One region of the Enterobacter cloacae complex sp. IR5418 genome, then DNA from elsewhere that is predicted to be linked to it. Evidence: predicted binding sites of a transcription regulator. Region 1 holds the regulator's gene; each other region holds the start of a gene.
The links. The regulator PurR, encoded in region 1, represses purine synthesis genes. The targets are predictions, from matches to a motif close to CANGCAAACGTTTGCNTG.
Positions count from the first base shown of each region.

Region 1 (7,031 bases):
CTGGGGTGGCACCTCTCCCCGCACTGGTTTCGACTGTAGTGGGCTGGTCTATTATGCCTATAAAGATCTGGTGAAGTTCCGCATTCCGCGCACCGCCAATGAGATGTACCATCTGCGCGACGCTGCGCCTGTAAACCGTGGCGAACTGCAAAATGGCGATCTGGTGTTCTTCCGCACCCAGGGTCGCGGCACGGCCGATCACGTTGGGGTATATGTGGGTAACGGTAAATTTATCCAGTCACCGCGCAGCGGCCAGGACATTCAGATCACCTCCCTCAGCGAAGATTACTGGGTGCGCCACTATGTGGGTGCGCGCCGCGTAATGACGCCAAAAACCATCCGCTAATCCCTGCCCTGCCGCCTCCGTGGCAGGGTAAGTTCCTCTTTTGCATACCCTTTCAATTTGCTATTCTGTCCTTGTTGTCTGTAGGGTTATTGGCAACGTATAAAACTATAAGGAGAGAAGCAATGTCGTTCGAATTACCTGCACTACCGTATGCAAAAGACGCCCTGGCCCCGCATATTTCTGCGGAAACCCTGGAGTACCATTACGGCAAGCATCACCAGACCTATGTCACCAACCTGAATAATCTGATCAAAGGTACCGATTTCGAAGGCAAAACGCTGGAAGAGATCGTGCGCAGTTCAGACGGTGGCGTATTCAACAATGCCGCTCAGGTGTGGAACCACACCTTCTACTGGCACTGCCTGGCACCGAATGCAGGCGGGGAACCTACCGGTGATCTGGCCGCAGCGATTAACGCCGCGTTCGGCAGCTTCGCGGATTTCAAAGCGAAGTTTACAGACGCCGCCGTTAAAAACTTTGGCTCCGGCTGGACCTGGCTGGTAAAAGAAGCCGATGGCAAACTGGCTATCGTATCCACCTCGAATGCGGGTACCCCTCTGACCACCCGCGCAACGCCGCTGATGACCGTGGACGTATGGGAACACGCCTATTACATTGATTACCGTAATGCGCGCCCGAACTACCTGGAACACTTCTGGGCACTGGTAAACTGGGAATTTGTTGCGAAGAACTTCGCCGCGTAAGAGACACGCAGAAGGGGCAGCCCTTCTGCGTTTTTGTTTATTCCGCCGTACACACCGCTTCAGGCTGTTTACGACCAGACATCATCACCAGCAGCAGTCCGAGTGCGGCAATGATTGCCCCCATCACCGGCACGAAGCTGTAACCCAAACCACCGGAGATCACCGCCCCGCCCGCTGCGGCCCCCAGCGCATTGCCCAGGTTAAACGCGCCGATATTAACGGACGAAGAAAGCCCCGGCGCTTCGTGCGCGACGCGCATCACGCGCATCTGCAACGGTGGCACGACGGCAAAGGTTGCGGCGCCCCACACCACCATGGCAATCGCAGCGCCCACTTCGTTACGCGCCAGCCACGGAATAGCGACCATGATGACAATCAGCAGGGTTAAGAAGCCTTTCAACGTCCCGCTGACGGAGCGGTCGGCAAATTTCCCGCCGAGATAGTTGCCAATCGAAAAACCGACGCCAATCAGCACCAGCATCGCGGTAACATAGAGTGGCGTTGCGTGGGTAATATCGTGCAGCACCGGGGAGATATAGGTATAAAGGGTGAACATCGCCCCCGCCCCCAGCACCGTGGTGAGCAGCGCGGAGAGCACCTGGGGACGCATCAGCACCGCCAGCTCCTTACGCACTTCCGGACGTTCTCCGGCACTCCCCTTTGGCAAAGAGAAGAACAGCGCGACCATGGCGACCACGCCCAGCACCGCGGTGGCGAGGAAAGACATACGCCAGCCGATGGCTTCTCCCAGCCAGGTGGCTGCCGGAACGCCGCCGATATTAGCGATCGTCAGGCCCATAAACATGGTGGCGACCGCACTGGCCTGCTTATGTTTTGGCACCACGCTGGCAGCAACAACCGAGCCCAGTCCGAAGAAGGCGCCATGGTTGAGGCTGGTCAGAATACGGGAAAGCATCAGCGTGGTGTAATCCGGCGAAATTGCGGAAAGCACATTTCCGAGAGTAAAAATTGCCATCAGGAAAATCAGCGCATTGCGGCGCGCACGGTGCGAAAGCAGCAGCGTCATCAGCGGCGCGCCCACCATCACGCCGATCGCGTAGGCGCTGATTAACATACCGGCCGCAGGGATAGAGACGTCCACCCCCCGGGCGATAACAGGCAGTAACCCCATTGGGGAAAATTCAGTGGTGCCAATCCCAAAAGCGCCAATCGCCAGGGCCAGCAGGGGAAAATTGATTTTCATGAATGAACTCCGGATGCCGTGTCCTGACACGACACAGAACTAAGAAGTCAAAAGCATGACATCAATCACAAAAAATGAGAAGTTAACATTTTGGCAAAAGATTTTTGCCGGAGAAGGAACAGTTGCAGAAAGAGAGGGAGAAGCGTCTCCCCCTGTGTAAATCAGTGCAGCGCAGCCGTTAATCCACCGGCGACGATAAGAGCAAGAACAACAATGGTGGTAAACAGCGAAAACTTCAGATCGGTACTCATCAATTTTTCTCCTTTTATTCACCCTACGAAAAGTGAGCTTGCTCATTTTTACACAGTTCAGGTCAAAAATCTTCCAGGATTTAAACGGATATCCACTTTACCTCTTCCCCTTTTCATCAAGATAGGACAAAATTCCACGCTAAATTTATTAGCGTACCGGCCACTGACCCCCTCCTGACGTCCTGTGTCGTTTTCCCGGCGTGTCGCAACTCATGTTTGCGTAATAAGGGTGAGAGAAGGCAAACGTTTACCTTCATATTTTTCAGGAGCTTAGGATATGGTCTGGAGTGACATTTAATGGCAACAATTAAAGACGTAGCAAAACGCGCAAACGTTTCCACTACAACCGTATCACATGTTATTAACAAAACGCGTTTTGTCGCTGAAGAAACACGTAATGCCGTCTGGGCGGCAATCAAAGAACTGCACTACTCGCCGAGTGCGGTCGCCCGTAGCCTGAAGGTTAATCACACCAAATCGATTGGCCTGCTGGCCACCAGCAGTGAAGCGGCCTACTTTGCTGAAATCATCGAAGCCGTAGAAAAAAACTGCTTCCAGAAAGGCTATACCCTGATTCTGGGCAACGCGTGGAACAACATTGAAAAACAGCGCGCTTACCTGTCGATGATGGCGCAAAAGCGCGTGGACGGTCTGCTGGTCATGTGCTCTGAATACCCGGAGTCGGTCCTTTCCATGCTGGAAGAGTATCGCCACATTCCAATGGTGGTGATGGACTGGGGCGAAGCCCGCGCAGACTTCACCGACTCCGTGATTGATAACGCCTTTGAAGGCGGTTACATGGCGGGGCGTTACCTGGTAGAGCGTGGTCACCGTGAGATTGGCGTGATCCCGGGGCCGCTGGAGCGTAACACCGGTGCTGGCCGTCTGGCCGGTTTCATGAAAGCGATGGAAGAGGCGCTGATCACCGTACCGGAAAACTGGATTGTTCAGGGCGACTTTGAGCCGGAGTCGGGCTATCGCGCCATGCAGCAGATCGTCTCCCAGCCACATCGCCCTACCGCGGTGTTCTGCGGCGGCGACATCATGGCGATGGGCGCGCTCTGCGCGGCAGATGAACTCGGCCTGCGCGTCCCGCAGGACATCTCGGTGATTGGCTATGACAACGTGCGCAACGCCCGCTTCTTTACCCCGGCGCTGACCACCATTCACCAGCCAAAAGATTCGCTGGGTGAAACGGCCTTCAATATGCTGATGGACAGGATCGTCAACAAGCGTGAACAGTCCCAGTCCATTGAAGTCCATCCGCGCCTGATTGAACGCCGTTCCGTTGCGGACGGTCCGTTCCGCGACTACCGTCGTTAATCCTTTTACGGGGTCAGCTATGCTGGCCCCCGTAACCACTCCCGGTTCAGCGTTTCGCTGTCACCCAGATAATCCAGCAGCCAGGCCATGGCGGGTGAGACGTCGTTTTGCTGCCACGTCAGACAGCACGCAGCATCCGGGAAGGGATTTTCCAGCGTCAGCGCCACCCACTCCCCCGCGTCGATGCGCGGACGCGCAAAATGCACCGGCACCATGCCAACACACAGCCCCGCGCTCAGACAGGTGGCTGACGACTCCCAGTCCGGCGCGACCACGCGGCGCTGATTATCCAGCAGCCAGGTAATGCGCTTGGGCAGCGAACGGGAAGTATCTTCCAGCACCAGCGAAGGCCAGTTGCGCAAGGTGTCATCGCTCAACGGCCCTTCCAGCGCCGCCAGCGGGTGATCGCGCGCGACTACGCAGGTCCAGCTCAGCATGCCCATGTCGCGAAACGCGTAGCGCCCACCAACCGGGATCGCCTGGGTTGCACCAATCGCCATCTCTGCCCTGCCGTCCGCCAGCGCGTCCCAGACGCCGTTGAACACTTCCTGCGATACACGCAGTTCGACGTCGGAAAAATGACGATAAAAATCGACGATCATCTGCCGGGTCCGTTCCGGCTTAACGATATTATCTACCGCGATTGAGAGATGCCCGCGCCAGCCGTTGGCGATCTGCTGACACTGCTCGCGGGTGATCTGCATTTTTTTGATAACAGACCGCCCTTCTTTCAAAAACCACGCTCCGGCAGGCGTGAGTTCTACATCGCGATGACGCCGCTCAAACAGCGGGACCGCCAGCCATGCTTCAAGCTGACGCACCGTATAGCTGATAGCCGAAGGAACGCGATGCAGCTCCTGGGCGGCACCGGTGAAGCTGCCGTTACGCGCCACGGCATCGACCACTTCAAGGGAATAATCTGACCACATCTTTTGCCTGCAAAATTTTTGAATGGACCCGCCAAATATTAGCGTTTCACAAGCCGCTTTGCACTCCCTACACTCTGCGCCAACGTACACCTGCCTCCTCAGGAGAATAAACAGTGCAACCCAGGAAAGGATTTTTAGTCTGGCTCGGCGGCTTAAGCGTGCTGGGCTTTTTGGCGACCGATATGTATCTGCCCGCGTTCGCCGCGATGCAGGAAGATTTGCAAACCCCTGCCGCCGCCATCAGCGCCAGTTTAAGCTTGTTCCTTGCCGGCTTTGCTTTTGCGCAATTGCTGTGGGGGCCGCTCTCGGATCGTTTTGGCCGTAAACCTGTCCTGTTGCTGGGGCTGGCGATTTTTGCCGTAGGCTGTCTGGGTATGCTGTGGGTCCGCGATGCCGCCTGGCTACTGGCGCTGCGCTTTATTCAGGCGGTCGGCGTCTGTGCCGCAGCGGTCACCTGGCAGGCGCTGGTGACCGATTATTATCCGGCCTCGCGCACTAACCGCATTTTCGCCACCATTATGCCGCTGGTTGGCCTGTCACCGGCCCTCGCCCCGCTGCTGGGCAGCTGGATCCTGGCGCATTTCGACTGGCAGGCCATTTTTGCCACGCTCTTTGCCATCACGCTGGTGCTCATGCTGCCCGCAATCGGGCTTAAACCAGCACATAAAAAAGAGACACATCCGGACGCGAAGCCCATTACTTTTACCACCTTACTGCGGGCAAAAGCCTATCGCGGTAACGTGCTGATTTATGCCGCCTGCTCTGCCAGCTTCTTTGCCTGGCTGACCGGTTCGCCGTTCATTCTGCATGATATGGGCTACAGCCCGGCGGCTATCGGCCTGAGCTACGTTCCACAGACCATCGCCTTCCTGGTGGGCGGTTATGGCTGTCGCGCCGCACTGCAAAAATGGGATGGCCAGCAGATGCTGCCCTGGTTACTGGTGCTGTATGCGTTAAGCGTGATTGCGACCTGGGGCGTAGGCTTTATTCCTGGCGCCGGGCTGGCAGAAATTTTGATTCCGTTCTGCGTCATGGCGATCGCGAACGGGGCCATCTACCCTATCGTTGTGGCCCAGGCGTTGCGTCCTTTCCCGCAGGCGACAGGCCGCGCTGCCGCGCTGCAAAATACCTTGCAACTTGGCCTGTGTTTCCTGGCCAGCCTCGTGGTCTCTGCGCTGATTGCCACACCGCTGCTCACCACTACCAGCGTGATGCTGGTTACCGTTGCGCTGGCAGGGCTGGGCTATCGCATGCAATCCTCTGCCCATCGCGCGCAGACAGAAACGTCGCACGCCTGATTGCATGGGAAATTATGTTAATAACCAGTGATTAGGTTGCTAACAATTTTCTGTTGAATCACCAAATTTTGCGGCCTATACTGAATTTGGTTCGATTAAATACGATAAATATTAAGTGTTAACGGGAGCCGGAGTGCTCCCGTTTTACCATGGAAGGCATTTCGGCAAGGGTCATCTCCCTTCCTCTGTTCTACGTCGGATATTAGCCTCACGGGCATTTACCGTGAGATTTCTCACAAACCAAAAAAGCGTCTACGCTGTTTTAAGGTTCTGATCACAGCAAGGTGATGGAGAAGCTATGAGTTCATCGTGTATAGAAGAAGTCAGCGTTCCGGACGATAACTGGTCCAGGATCGTCAGTGAACTGTTGGGACGTGCGGGCATTACGATTAATGGCGCATCCCCCTCCGATCCCCAGATCAAACATCCCGATTTTTTCAAACGCGTGTTACAGGAGGGATCGTTAGGGCTGGGTGAAAGCTATATGGACGGCTGGTGGGAGTGTGAGCGGCTGGATATGTTCTTCTCCAGCGTATTACGCGCCGGTCTTGAAAAACAGCTCCCTCGTCATTTCAAAGATACGTTACGTATCGCCTCCGCCCGCCTGTTCAATCTGCAAAGTAAAAAAAGGGCGTGGATCGTCGGTAAAGAGCATTATGACCTGGGCAACGATCTGTTCAGCCGTATGCTCGATCCTTTAATGCAGTACTCCTGCGGATACTGGAAAAAAGCGACCACCCTGGAAGAGGCGCAGCAGGACAAACTGCAACTGATCTGCGATAAATTGCAGTTACAGCCCGGTATGCGGGTGCTGGACATCGGCTGTGGCTGGGGTGGTCTTGCCTGGTTTATGGCGAAACATTTCGGCGTCAGCGTCGTCGGTGTCACCATTTCGGCTGAACAGCAGAAGATGGCGCAGGAACGCTGTCTGGGTCTGGATGTTGATATTCGGCTTCAGGACTACCGCGACCTGAAC
Region 1 covers NZ_JBMKHS010000047.1:11,796-18,826, forward strand. Annotated here, with positions in the region: gene ACOTX7_RS21965 (C40 family peptidase) at 1-346, shown strand, start outside; gene sodB (superoxide dismutase [Fe]) at 469-1,050, shown strand; gene ACOTX7_RS21975 (MFS transporter) at 1,088-2,254, opposite strand; gene ACOTX7_RS21980 (YnhF family membrane protein) at 2,416-2,505, opposite strand; gene purR (HTH-type transcriptional repressor PurR) at 2,803-3,828, shown strand; gene punR (DNA-binding transcriptional activator PunR) at 3,846-4,757, opposite strand; gene punC (purine nucleoside transporter PunC) at 4,871-6,055, shown strand; gene cfa (cyclopropane fatty acyl phospholipid synthase) at 6,354-7,031, shown strand, end outside.

Region 2 (7,031 bases), on a different contig from region 1:
GACCCACCATGAAAAAGATTGATGCGATTATTAAACCTTTCAAACTGGATGATGTACGTGAGGCGCTGGCAGAAGTGGGCATCACCGGGATGACCGTCACTGAAGTGAAAGGTTTTGGTCGTCAGAAGGGCCACACCGAGCTGTACCGTGGCGCAGAGTACATGGTGGACTTTCTGCCGAAAGTAAAAATCGAGATCGTGGTGAGCGATGACATCGTCGATACCTGTGTGGATACCATTATCCGCACGGCACAGACTGGAAAAATTGGCGATGGGAAAATCTTCGTCTTTGATGTGGCGCGTGTGATCCGTATCCGTACCGGCGAAGAAGACGACGCGGCGATCTAACATTCTTGCCGGGTGGCGCTGCGCTTACCCGGCCTACAAAACCCTTCGTAGGCCCGTGCAAGCGAAGCACCGTCGTGCGATTACAGCACTTTATGCGGGCCGAAACATTCGTAATGAATGTTGTCTTTGTTAACACCCAGGTCTATCAGCTGCTTCGCGGCATACTGCATAAACGCCACCGGCCCACAAACGTAGAACTGCATCCCCGGTGCGCTGAACGCCCCTTCATGCTGCCCTAAATCCATCAGTCCTTCGCTGTCAAAACGTGCCGCTGCGCGGTCGTCTTCCGTGGGTAAACGATACCAGGTATGAGCGGTAAAGTGTGGCAGACCCGCCGCCAGCGTTTTCACTTCATCCGAGAAGGCGTGGACATCCCCGTTTTCGGCCGCGTGGAACCAGTTAACCTGCGCGCTGTGGTTTGCTTTCGCCAGCGTATCCAGCATCGCCAGCATTGGCGTTTGACCAACACCTGCGGAGATCAGCGTCACTGGGGTATTCGTTTCAACGGCCATAAAGAAATCACCCGCTGGCGCCGCCAGATGAACGATATCACCCACGCTGGCGACGTTATGCAGCCAGGTCGAAACCTGACCACCTTCCTCACGTTTAACCGCAATGCGATAGCCTTTGCCGTTTGGCTTGCGGGTCAGGGAGTACTGGCGGATCTCCTGGTGCGGGAAACCTTCCGGTTTCAGCCAGACGCCCAGATACTGGCCCGGCTGGTAATCAGCAACCGGCTGGCCGTCAACCGGCTCAAATTCAAAGCTGGTGATAAGCGCGCTGCGCGGGGTTTTCTCAACGATACGGAAGGCGCGCGTGCCTTCCCAGCCGCCGTTCTTGCTGGCGTTTTCGCTGTAGATCTGCGCTTCGCGGTTGATGAACACATTGGCCAGCACGCCATATGCTTTACCCCAGGCGTCCAGAACTTCCTGGCCCGGGCTGAACATTTCGTCCAGGGTTGCCAGCAGGTGGCTGCCCACGATGTTGTACTGCTCGGGTTTGATCTGGAAGCTGGTATGCTTCTGCGCGATTTTTTCTACCGCAGGCAGCAGGGCCGGCAGGTTTTCAATGTTGCTGGCATAGGCGGCAATAGCGTTGAACAGCGCTTCGCGCTGATCGCCGTTACGCTGGTTGCTCATGTTGAAAATCTCTTTGAGCTCCGGATTATGCGCAAACATGCGATCGTAGAAATGGGCGGTCAGTTTAGGTCCCGTTTCTACCAGCAAGGGGATCGTGGCCTTCACGGTAGCGATGGTTTGAGCGTCGAGCATAGCAGCTTCCTTCTGATGTTACTTTAATGATGTATTTTAGATGCATCTTATAAAAATACCCCTGCAATGTAAATGGTTCTTTGCAACGTGAAAAATTTGCATCACAAAGCTGAAAAGAAATCCGTAGAAAATGGCGAGAGCTTTATTGCTCAAACCCTTGCGTGGCGTGGAGGTAAACGTTTGCGTAAAATCGTTTGTCAAGACCTGTTATCGCAGAACTATTCAGTTATACTGTTGCCCGTCGTCCAACAGGACTGCCTTTTCAGGCCAAAAATTTACTTGTTAGCTGAGTCAGGAGATGCGGATGTTAAAGCGTGAAATGAACATTGCCGATTATGATGCCGAACTGTGGCAGGCTATGGAGCAGGAAAAAGTACGTCAGGAAGAGCACATCGAACTGATCGCCTCCGAAAACTACACCAGCCCGCGCGTAATGCAGGCGCAGGGTTCTCAGCTGACCAACAAATATGCTGAAGGTTATCCGGGCAAGCGCTACTACGGCGGTTGCGAGTACGTTGATATCGTTGAGCAGCTGGCGATTGACCGTGCGAAAGAACTCTTTGGCGCTGACTACGCGAACGTGCAGCCGCACTCTGGCTCTCAGGCTAACTTCGCTGTTTACACCGCGCTGTTGCAGCCGGGCGATACCGTTCTGGGTATGAACCTGGCGCAGGGCGGCCACCTGACTCACGGCTCCCCGGTAAACTTCTCCGGCAAACTGTACAACATCATCCCTTACGGTATTGATGAGTCCGGTAAAATTGACTACGACGACATGGCTAAGCAGGCCAAAGAACACAAGCCGAAGATGATCATCGGTGGCTTCTCGGCTTACTCCGGCATCGTTGACTGGGCAAAAATGCGCGAAATCGCTGACAGCATCGGCGCGTACCTGTTCGTTGATATGGCGCACGTGGCGGGTCTGATCGCCGCAGGCGTTTATCCTAACCCGGTTCCACACGCTCACGTTGTGACCACCACCACCCACAAAACCCTGGCGGGTCCACGCGGTGGCCTGATCCTGGCGAAAGGCGGTGACGAAGAGCTGTACAAAAAGCTGAACTCCGCCGTGTTCCCAAGCGCCCAGGGTGGCCCGCTGATGCACGTGATCGCGGCAAAAGCGGTGGCGCTGAAAGAAGCGATGGAGCCAGAGTTCAAGGTTTACCAGCAGCAGGTTGCTAAGAACGCCAAAGCGATGGTGGAAGTGTTCCTGAACCGTGGCTACAAAGTGGTCTCTGGCGGGACTGAAAACCACCTGTTCCTGCTGGATCTGGTTGATAAGAACCTGACCGGTAAAGAAGCTGACGCTGCCCTGGGCCGCGCCAACATCACCGTGAACAAAAACAGCGTGCCAAACGATCCGAAGAGCCCGTTCGTGACCTCCGGTATCCGTATCGGTTCTCCGGCTGTGACTCGTCGCGGCTTTAAAGAAGCGGAAGTGAAAGAGCTGGCGGGCTGGATGTGTGACGTTCTGGACAACATCAATGACGAAGCGGTTATCGAGCGCGTCAAAGGTAAAGTACTGGACATCTGCGCCCGCTTCCCGGTGTACGCATAATTCCTCTGCTTTGCAGAACTGAAAAAGGCCGCGCTTGCGGCCTTTTTTTATGGGCTAACGCCGGTCGAGGGAGATGGCTCCCGGCCCGGTGATCGCCAGCAAAATAAAGGCGCCAGCGATACTCACATTTTTGTAGAAGTTAATCATGTTAGGGACGACAGCATCACCCGTCATTTCCCAGTAATGGTGACCAATCACCGCTGTACCCAGCGTATAGAAGACAAAGATCACCGCGAGGGGGCGGGTGAAAAAGCCCAGCACGATAAGGATCGCGGCGGGGACTTCCATCACCACCGCAATAATCGCGGCCAGCATGGGCATGGGGGCGCCGAGCGAGGTCATATACTGAACGGTGCCGCTAAACCCCGTCAGCTTGGGATAACCGAAAATAATAAACAGGACCACAATGGCGATACGGGCAATTAATAGCAGGAGAGAACGAGAGGAGCCGAAATCGAAATAACGTAAGCTGTTCATGGCAAACGACCTCTTCAGGCGATGTCTTATAAACGTAATACAGTTTTACCGCTCTCGCCATACGCTGTCCGGCTGATGATGATGTTAATTTTTAGTTAATTTATAGCGCGCTAACGACTTGCTAAAGTCAGGGATTAACGCCAGACTATCGCCTCCATTTCGGGAGGGATTCATGGTCTTGCATTCCACGCGCTGGCTGGCGCTCAGCTATTTCACCTATTTCTTTAGTTACGGTATTTTTCTGCCTTTCTGGAGCGTCTGGCTCAAGGGAATTGGTCTGACGCCTGAAACCATCGGCATCCTGCTGGGCGCAGGGCTGGTGGCACGTTTCCTGGGTAGCCTGCTGATTGCGCCCCGGGTCAGCGATCCCTCCTTACTGATTAAAGCGGTGCGAATTCTGGCCCTGCTGACGCTGGTCTTTGCGGCCTGTTTCTGGGTCAGTCACCAGTTTGCCTGGCTGATGGTGGTGATGGTTGGCTTTAACCTCTTCTTCTCCCCGCTGGTACCGCTGACGGATGCGCTGGCGAACACCTGGCAAAAGCAGATCACCATGGACTATGGCCGCGTACGCCTGTGGGGATCGATTGCCTTCGTGATCGGCTCAGCGCTGGTGGGAAAACTGGTCAGCCTCTATGACTACCGTGCCATTCTGGCACTGTTAACGCTCGGCATCGCCTCGATGCTGCTCGGTATGTTGCTGCGTCCATCGGTGATGCCGCAGGGCGAAAGCCGTCATCAGGAGAGTGCCGGCTGGCCCGCCTGGCGCTCGCTGGTGATGCAAAGCTGGCGTTTCCTGGCCTGTGTCTGTCTGCTCCAGGGGGCACATGCGGCCTATTACGGTTTCAGCGCCATCTACTGGCAGGGGGCGGGTTACTCGGCTTCTGCGGTAGGCTACCTGTGGTCGCTCGGCGTGGTTGCGGAGGTCATTATCTTCGCGCTGAGCCAAAAACTGTTCCGTCGTTTCGGGGCGCGTGACCTGCTCCTGCTTTCCGCCGTGTGCGGCGTGGCGCGCTGGGGCATCATGGGCTGGACGACGGAGCTGCCGTGGCTGATTGTGGCGCAAATCCTGCACTGCGGAACCTTCACCGTCTGCCATCTTGCGGCGATGCGCTACATCGCGGCGCGAGAGGGTGGGGACGTTATTCGTCTTCAGGCTGTTTATTCAGCGGTGGCGATGGGCGGCAGCATTGCGGTGATGACCGTATTTGCCGGTTTCCTCTATCAGCACCTGGGGCACGGTGTGTTCTGGGTCATGGCACTGGTCGCTTTACCGGCCATCGTCATCCGCCCAAAGGTGGCTGCTCGCACGTAACTACGATTCGAGCATAACGCGAATATGTTCCTGCTGCTGCGTGTTCAGGGTCTCAACGGCATGAATGAGCGGCGGCGAGAACAGCGGCAGGGCGGTCGGATAGGGCGTAATGACCAGCGCTGCTTCGCGGGGGGCGCCCTCTTTTTTAAACGCTTCCAGGCTAAGATAACGAATATTGAGCGGCAGTAGCGTCAGCTCGCGAAGCTGCTGCTCAATCAGCTCCTCACAGGCTTTATCTTCCCCCGTTAACAGGACCACCTGTTTTTCATGCAGATCGGTTTCCTGCATCAGCCAGGCACCAAAAATCACCGCCACCAGAGCCATCTCTTCACCGGAGAATCGCAGACCAAATTCGGCTTCCAGTTCAAACAGCGCCTCTTTGGTGGTGCGGAGCAGCCGGGGGTACAGACGGTGGATCTCTTCCGGCAGACTGTTGTCGATACCAATATCAAATAAGGAGCGGTCCAGCGCCTGAGCGAGATGAATGTAAAGCTGATCGGTCAGCCCTTGCTCATCGCTGAAGTTCATCCCGGTTTGCGCCCGGAAACGGGCAATCATACGCACGATGGCGCGACGCAGGCGCTGATCCTGCTGGTGTTTATCCAGCACCGGGTCGGGCGTGCGGAGCATCATAAACAGCAGCGCCAGGAACAGTTGTTCATCGCTGTGCGTTCCCTGCGGAACGCGCCGTTTCCAGTGGCGGACAATTTCCTGCGCCGTAAAGTACTCCCCTCGGGACTGCGTCCAGCTGCGCTGAACGGGGGAAAACTGCGGCGTATTGCCCAGATGATGCTGAATCAGACAGTATTGCAGATAAAGCTGTAAAAATTGCACGTCGCGGGTCTCAAACTGACGCTGAAGCTTGCGCGCGCAAAAGTTGATAAGCGCCCGAAGATTCGCATCGTCATAAAGCGGGCGGGCAATGCCGTGCTGTTTGAGCGCGGTTTTTAAGGCCGGGGTGAACTGTTGCGCGACAAAATGCGGACACAGCCGGAGCGCCCTGCGCAGCCAGTGCAGCAGGCACAAACGCTGGTTCAGGGCGGAACCCTCAATTCGGTAGCAGCCATCGTGGTGCGTGACGATATCAAGCCGATGATAGCGCTGGATTTCATCGCGCGTCTCGGCTATATCTTGCCGTGCCATGACGTCGTCCACGCCGTTGGCAGCGATTATGCTCTGTGCGGTGATGGCAGCATCGGGCAGGTAAAGCATCAAAAGCACCTGGCAGCGGCGCTGCGAACTGGAAAGCACAGATGGAATTTCAAGCGTCGTCATCATCTGTCGGGTATCCAGTGTGAATGTTTGATAAGAATAGCTAAAGGATGGGCGCTGAAAAGCGCACCGGCAGGCCTTTCATTCAGGATTGCTGGCGAACATCACAGAATTTTTGACGTGAGGAACAGATGCAAATAGTTAAACAAAGCGCGGTAGCGTTATTTTTGGCGGTTTTCACTTTCACTGCCTGCGCACACCCTCACAGTTTTATCAGCCTGAAAACCGAGCTGGTGACGGACGGCACGCAGCTTAGCGGTCTGAAAATGCGCTGGACGATGGATGAAATCACCTCCGCCGATCTGCTGTATGATGCCGGTAACGCCAGGCCTGGCGATGAGATCTGGAAAAAGCTGGCGGCGGAAGTCATGGCCAATGTGCTGGGTCAGCACTACTTCACCGAATTCTGGCACAACGGACAAAAGGTGAAGTTTCTTAACCGTCCCACCGAGTACGGCATGACCCGCGACGGTCATCAGGCGGTGCTGACGTTTATCCTTCCGCTGGCGCATCCGCAGCCGCTGGCCGGGCAGAAATACACGTTTTCCACGTTTGATCCGAGTTACTATGTCGACATGCATTACGCGGAGGACAGTGACGTGCAGTTGCCAGAAATATTGCAAAAAAGCTGTAAAATTGCCGTGCACACCCCAACACCCAGCGAAGAGACGCTGAACTTTGCCGTTTCCCTTGATAAAGAAGATGCGCCTCCAGAAGACATGGAATTAGGTAAACAGTTTGCGCAGGAGGTGACGTTGCAATGTCAGTGATCTCTTCCCCGGCTCGAAAACCGC
Region 2 covers NZ_JBMKHS010000001.1:324,651-331,681, reverse strand. Annotated here, with positions in the region: gene glnB (nitrogen regulatory protein P-II) at 9-347, shown strand; gene hmpA (NO-inducible flavohemoprotein) at 428-1,618, opposite strand; gene glyA (serine hydroxymethyltransferase) at 1,923-3,176, shown strand; gene ACOTX7_RS01495 (DoxX family protein) at 3,231-3,653, opposite strand; gene ACOTX7_RS01490 (3-phenylpropionate MFS transporter) at 3,826-4,965, shown strand; gene csiE (stationary phase inducible protein CsiE) at 4,966-6,243, opposite strand; gene ACOTX7_RS01480 (DUF1007 family protein) at 6,369-7,007, shown strand; gene ACOTX7_RS01475 (nickel/cobalt transporter) at 6,998-7,031, shown strand, end outside.
Region 2: the regulator PurR is predicted to act here: its motif matches at 1,788-1,805, upstream of glyA (serine hydroxymethyltransferase).

Region 3 (7,031 bases), on a different contig from region 1:
TGATTTGATTGAGGACGTCCTGCGTCGCGTCATGCGCGAGTCCTATTCCAGCGAAAACGATAAGGGTTTCAAAACTCTCTGTCCGTCGCTGCGTCCGGTGGTCATCGTCGGTGGTGGCGGACAGATGGGGCGTTTGTTTGAGAAAATGCTGACGCTTTCTGGTTATCAGGTGCGCATTCTGGAGAAAGAGGACTGGTCGCACGCGCCGGAGCTGATGAAAGACGCCGGAATGGTTATCGTCAGTGTGCCGATCCATGTGACGGAGCAGATTATCGCTAAACTTCCTCCGCTGCCGGAAGATTGCATTCTGGTGGACCTGGCCTCCGTTAAAAATGGTCCGCTACAGGCAATGCTGGCGGCGCACACCGGCCCTGTGCTTGGGTTACACCCGATGTTTGGCCCGGACAGCGGCAGCCTGGCGAAGCAGGTAGTGGTTTACTGTGACGGACGGCAGCCGGAAGCCTACCAGTGGTTCCTGGAACAGATTCAGGTCTGGGGAGCGCGTTTACACCGCATCAGCGCGGTAGAGCATGACCAGAACATGGCGTTTATTCAGGCGCTGCGCCACTTTGCAACCTTTGCCTATGGGCTGCACCTGGCGGAGGAGAACGTTCAGCTTGAACAATTGCTGGCGCTTTCATCGCCAATCTATCGTCTGGAGCTGGCGATGGTCGGGCGACTGTTTGCCCAGGATCCACAGCTTTACGCCGACATCATCATGTCGTCTGAAAATAACCTGGCGCTGATCAAACGCTACTACCAGCGTTTTGGTGAAGCGATCACTTTGCTGGAACATGGCGATAAACAAGCCTTTATCGACAGTTTCCGTAAAGTCGAGCACTGGTTCGGTGATTACGCCACGCGGTTCCAGAGTGAAAGCCGCACGCTGTTACGCCAGGCAAATGACAGTCGCCAGTAATCTGATGATGTATATACTGAAAGCCAGCATTGCTGGCTTTTTTCATTTTTGGGGAACTGTCATGGCTGAACCGCAGCTGCTGTTGAACTATACCGGGCATCTGCCCGAATGCCCGACGTGGAGTGCAGACGAGAAGGCGCTCTACTGGGCGGATATCCTGGAAGGGGAGATCCATCGCTATCATTTGCCCACCGCGGAACACTCGGTGCTCTCGTTCCATGAAGAAGTCGGGTGTTTTGCCCTGCGTGAACGCGGCGGATTTATCGTCGCGATGCGAAACGCCATCTGGCTGACTGATAAACACGGCCTGCTCCAGCGTAAGGTTTGCGATAACCCGTCCAACCCGCAGCTTGCACGCTTTAACGATGGCGGTACTGATCATCAGGGGCGATTTTATGCAGGCACGTTCTGGGGGCCGGGAGATTATAACGGCGCCATGCTGATGCGTATCGACAACGATCTTACGCCGAAAGTGATCCAGTGCGATATTCACGGGCATAACGGTTTAGCCTTTAGTCCTGATAAACGGTGGATGTTTACTTCTGACACCCCAAACGGGGTGATCTACCGTACGCCGCTTGATGAGCAGGGGGAACCCGGTAAGCGCGAAGAGTTTCGCCGGTTTAGCGAGGGAGAAGGTATACCCGACGGAGCGGCAATGGATGAGGAAGGCTGCTACTGGAGCGCACTGTTTGACGGCTGGCGTATCGCACGGTTTTCACCGCAAGGCGAACAGCTGGAAGAGTATCGGCTGCCGGTACGCTGCCCGACAATGGTCTGCTTTGGCGGCGACGATATGAAAACGCTGTTCATTACCACCACGCGGGAAAATATGGAGACGGAGGAACTGGCGAAATACCCGCTTTCCGGTGCCATCTTCACCCTGCCTGTAAATGTGGCAGGGATGAAGAAAAGCCGCTTTATTGAACGTTAAACCGGGTCAACCGGAACCACGGTTTCGCTTGGATAGCAGCCCAGCACTTTCATCGAACGGGTGATCTCGCCCAGTTCGCGCAGGGCTTTCTGCATGGATGCAGACTCCAGGTTGGCCTGAACATCGAGATAGAACATCTCTTCCCATGGGTTACCATGAATTGGGCGGGATTCTAGCTTCGTCATGATCAGGTTGTGATTACGCAGCACCAGCAGCGCTTCAACCAGCGCACCCGCCTGCTGGCCAGTTGCCATCAGCAGGGTGGTTTTCGCCGGGACCTGGTCCGACACATTAATAGCCTTGCGGGCCAGAACCACGAAACGGGTGATATTTTGCGTCTGGTTGGCCAGGTTACGTTCCAGTACCTGTAAGCCATACAGTGCGCCACCCGCTTCGCTACCGAGTGCCGCGACGGCAGGAGAGTTTGCCTGTGCCACCTTTTCCATCGCCGCCGAGGTGCTTTCGGTGTACTCAATTTTCCAGTGCGGATAACGGTTCAGGAACTGGCTGCACTGCTGGAACGGCTGCGGGTGGCTGTACACCGTTTCGATCTGACTCAGATCGGTTGAGCCGGAGACCAGTACGCAGTGATCGATAGGGATCGTTAACTCGCCGACCAGCGACAGGCTGGTGTGCTGGAGCAGATCGTAAACATCGTTGATGGCGCCGGAACTGGTGTTCTCAATAGGCACCACGGCGTAATCGGCCTGGCCGGTTTCGACCTGGTTGAAAATATCTGCAAATTTTGCACAGCCGCTCTCAATAAACTCTTCGAAATGGCGGGCGGCGTACTGGCGAGCCGCCAGGTGAGAATAGGAGCCTTTCGGGCCGAGGAAAGCGATACGAGCAGAGTGCGGGTTGGTTTTGTTCAGATGCTGCTGGAGCAGGGCTTGTTGCGTCAGAACGGAATCTTCGATGATGAGCTGGAACAGGCGGGTGATGTAGTGAGCATCAAGATGATGCGCTTTGCCGAGCTGTATCAACCGTTCCAGTAAATCACGCTCGCGGTCGATATCACGAACCGGGCGATGGGAATCCAGCTTGGCTTTGCCCACTTCAATGGCGAGCGCGCGGCGTTCTGCCAGCAGGGCCAGTAACTTTTCGTCGAGCGCACTGATTTTTACGCGTAAATCCAGGAGCGGGTTTTCCGGTGTCATAGTGTTGTCTGTCTCATTTTATCGTTATCAATAAAAAAGGCCTCCCGGTGTGGGAGGCCTTGTTGTTCGTCTTCGCATTCTTTATCACACGACGAAACGCCTCCCGGTCAGGGGAAGGTAAAAAAGAATGCGAAGAAGAACGGCGTCTGTTTCATAAGGTCATCCTGAAATTGATAAGGTTAAAGTACCTGTACTGTTTTGATCCTGTCAATAAAAAACGCGCCCGGAGGCGCGTTGTCGGTACACTCAATGTAAAGGATTACTCTTCTTCAACTTCTTCCGCGAAGCTGGCGTCTTTCACCGAGGTGGTGGCGCGACGGGCTTCACCTTTGTGTTGCACTTTATTGAGCTGCCGTTCCAGCTTGTTGATCAAATCGTTAATTGCGGTGTACATATCCTCGTGTTTTGCGCTGGCGACCAGGTGGCCGTTTGGAGTATTGATAGTTGCATCAGCGACGAAACCCTGCGGCTCCTTGGACAGGATGATATGTGGATTAATCAAATGTGTTTGCCATTTATCCAGTTTGGCGAGACGGTCTGCGACGTGCTGGCGGATTGCCGGAGTAATTTCCATTTGTTTACTGGTAATGTTCATTGTCATAAATTTTACCTCTTGTCTTTCCGTCTTGGTGATTCCAGCATACCCGACCTAATGTCAAAATGTGTGATTTAGATCACGTTATTTTGTCGGTTTTTGTCAGGGAATCTTTTTTGTGAGGCGGGGCAGGAAGAGGTGAAATTTACCTTGTCGAAGCCAACAATTGCGGTCATAGTTGAATGGATGTGTTGAAGCTAAACCGCTTCAGCGTAAGTCTGAAAGAATAAAAAAACGGCAGCCTGCGGGCTGCCGTTATGCATTGTAGCGGTATCAGGTGTTGCTGCTGTTTGCGGCAATGATTTTCGCCACTTTGTCAGCCTGAGCCGTCATCTGCATCTGGCGATACGCATTCTCCATCAGCTTCAGGCCATCACGCGTGGCCTGCGTATCAGGATAATCACGCAGCATGCCTTCTACACGGTTAACCACGGCAACCCATGCGCCACGGCGGGTGTAATATTCCGCAACGGAGTACTCGTATTTCGCCAGACGATCTTTCAGGAACACCAGACGCTTAGTGGCATCGGTAATGTACTGGCTGTTCGGGTAGCTGCGTACCAGTTTGGAGAAGTCATTGAAAGCATCACGCGCATGTTGCGGGTCACGGTCGGAACGATCCACCCCGAAGAAGCCCTGCAATGCACTGTCATCCAGCGCCATGTTAGTCAGGCCGCGCATATACATCACGTAATCGATGTTAGGATGGGTAGGGTTCAGACGCATGAAACGATCGATCGTTGCCTGAGCCAGCGGCAGATCGGCATTTTTGTAGTAGGCGTAGATAAGATCTAACTGTACCTGCTGCGAATACGGACCAAATGGATAGCGATTATCCAACGCTTCCAGTTGCGTTATCGCCTGTTTCCAGTTACCGTCCTGCAACTTTTGTTGTGCAGTCGCATAGATTTCATTCGGCGGATTGTCAGGGACCTGTTCATTCGAACCGGAGCAGCCCACCAAAGCCAGGCTCAACGTGGCCGCTGCCACCAGATATTTCATGCGCGTCATGACGTTTTGACTTTCCTCAAATGTTTGTCCGGGAGAAACTCAGTTCCTGCTCCCGATTAAGACCAGCTACAATAGCACACTATATTAAACGGCAAAGCCGTAAAACCCAACGTTAAACGAAGAAGCAGTTTATGGCACAACGAGTAGAACTCACCGCAACAGTCTCCGAAAATCAGCTCGGTCAACGCTTAGATCAGGCTTTGGCCGAATTGTTCCCTGATTATTCGCGTTCACGCATAAAAGAATGGATCCTTGACCAGCGCGTGCTGGTAAACGGCAAGATCTGGGACAAACCAAAAGAGAAAGTGTTTGGTGGGGAAGCTGTCGCCATCAATGCTGAAATCGAAGAGGAAATCCGCTTCGAGCCGCAGGATATCCCGCTGGATATCGTCTACGAAGATGACGATATTCTGGTCATCAACAAGCCGCGCGATTTTGTTGTTCACCCGGGCGCGGGCAATCCTGACGGTACGGTACTGAACGCACTCCTTCATTATTATCCGCCGATTGCCGACGTACCGCGTGCCGGTATCGTTCACCGTCTGGATAAAGACACCACGGGGCTGATGGTGGTGGCGAAGACGATTCCCGCCCAGACTCGCCTGGTGGAATCTTTGCAACTGCGTGAAATCACCCGTGAGTATGAAGCGGTGGCGATTGGTCATATGACTTCTGGCGGCACGGTGGAAGAGCCTATCAGTCGTCACCCAACCAAGCGTACGCATATGTCCGTACACCCGATGGGTAAACCGGCGGTGACCCACTACCGCATCATGGAGCATTTCCGTATTCATACGCGCCTGCGTCTGCGTCTGGAAACCGGGCGTACTCACCAGATCCGCGTGCACATGGCGCATATTACCCATCCGCTGGTGGGTGACCCGGTTTACGGTGGTCGTCCGCGTCCACCAAAGGGCGCGTCGGATGAATTCATCTCCGTGCTGCGTAAATTCGATCGCCAGGCGCTGCATGCGACGATGCTGCGTCTTTACCACCCAATCACCGGAATTCAGATGGAATGGCATGCGCCGATCCCACAGGATATGGTGGAACTTATCGACGCGATGCGCGCAGATTTCGAAGACCATAAGGATCACGTGGACTGGTTATGACCAAACTGATTGTCCCGGAGTGGCCACTGCCTGAAGGCGTGGCCGCCTGTAGTTCTACCCGTATCGGTGGCGTGAGCCAGGGCGCTTGGGAGTCTCTGAACCTCGGTGCGCACTGTGGCGATAACCTGGAAGACGTTGAAGAGAACCGTAAACGCCTCTTTGCGGCGGGAAATCTTCCTTCAAAACCGGTCTGGCTTGAGCAGGTGCACTGTAAAGCGGTGTTGAAGCTGACGGGTGAACCCTATGCGTCTAAACGCGCCGATGCTTCGTACAGCAATACGCCGGGAACGGTTTGCGCGGTGATGACCGCTGATTGCCTGCCAGTGTTGTTCTGCAATCAGGCAGGTACTGAAGTGGCTGCTGCCCATGCCGGTTGGCGAGGTTTGTGCGAAGGCGTACTGGAAGAGACCGTCGCCTGCTTCCAGGACGATTCGGCAAATCTCATCGCCTGGCTTGGCCCGGCGATTGGCCCGCAGGCATTTGAGGTCGGACCGGAAGTGCGCGATGCCTTTATAGAAAAAGATCCGCAAGCGGTCGAAGCGTTTGTGGCTTGTGGCGATAAATATCTGGCCGATATTTACCAGCTTGCCCGCCAGCGCCTGAATAACGTCGGCGTAACCCAGATCTTCGGCGGAGATCGCTGTACCTTCACCGAAAAGGGTGATTTTTTCTCCTATCGTCGCGACAAGACGACAGGCCGTATGGCAAGTTTCATTTGGCTGATATAACCTAAAGAATCAAGACGATCCGGTACGCGCCGTTTTCTTTTCACATAATTCAGGTTATTAACCTTGAATAATTGAGGGATGACCTCATTTAATCTCCAGTAGCAAATTTGACCTGTTATGGGAGGAGTTATGCGTCTGGATCGTCTTACTAATAAATTCCAGCTTGCTCTCGCCGATGCCCAGTCCCTCGCACTGGGGCACGACAACCAATTTATCGAACCTCTTCATTTAATGAGCGCCTTGCTGAATCAGGTAGGGGGATCGGTACGTCCTTTATTAACGTCCGCTGGCATTAATGCTGGCCAGTTACGCACCGCCATCGATCAGGCGCTGAGCCGTTTACCGCAGGTGGAAGGTACCGGCGGCGACGTGCAGCCGTCTCAGGATCTGGTGCGCGTGCTGAACCTTTGCGACAAGCTGGCGCAAAAACGTGGGGACAATTTTATTTCGTCAGAGCTGTTTGTTCTGGCGGCGCTTGAATCACGCGGTACCTTGACCGATCTGCTGAAATCCGCCGGTGCAACCACCGCTAATGTGACCCAGGCGATTGAGAAAATGCGCGGAGGTGAAAGCGT
Region 3 covers NZ_JBMKHS010000035.1:23,090-30,120, forward strand. Annotated here, with positions in the region: gene tyrA (bifunctional chorismate mutase/prephenate dehydrogenase) at 1-919, shown strand, start outside; gene ACOTX7_RS20130 (SMP-30/gluconolactonase/LRE family protein) at 981-1,853, shown strand; gene pheA (bifunctional chorismate mutase/prephenate dehydratase) at 1,850-3,010, opposite strand; Phe leader region at 3,041-3,166, opposite strand; gene pheL (pheA operon leader peptide PheL) at 3,118-3,165, opposite strand; gene raiA (ribosome-associated translation inhibitor RaiA) at 3,270-3,611, opposite strand; gene bamD (outer membrane protein assembly factor BamD) at 3,879-4,616, opposite strand; gene rluD (23S rRNA pseudouridine(1911/1915/1917) synthase RluD) at 4,748-5,728, shown strand; gene yfiH (purine nucleoside phosphorylase YfiH) at 5,725-6,456, shown strand; gene clpB (ATP-dependent chaperone ClpB) at 6,586-7,031, shown strand, end outside.
Region 3: the regulator PurR is predicted to act here: its motif matches at 3,709-3,726, upstream of raiA (ribosome-associated translation inhibitor RaiA).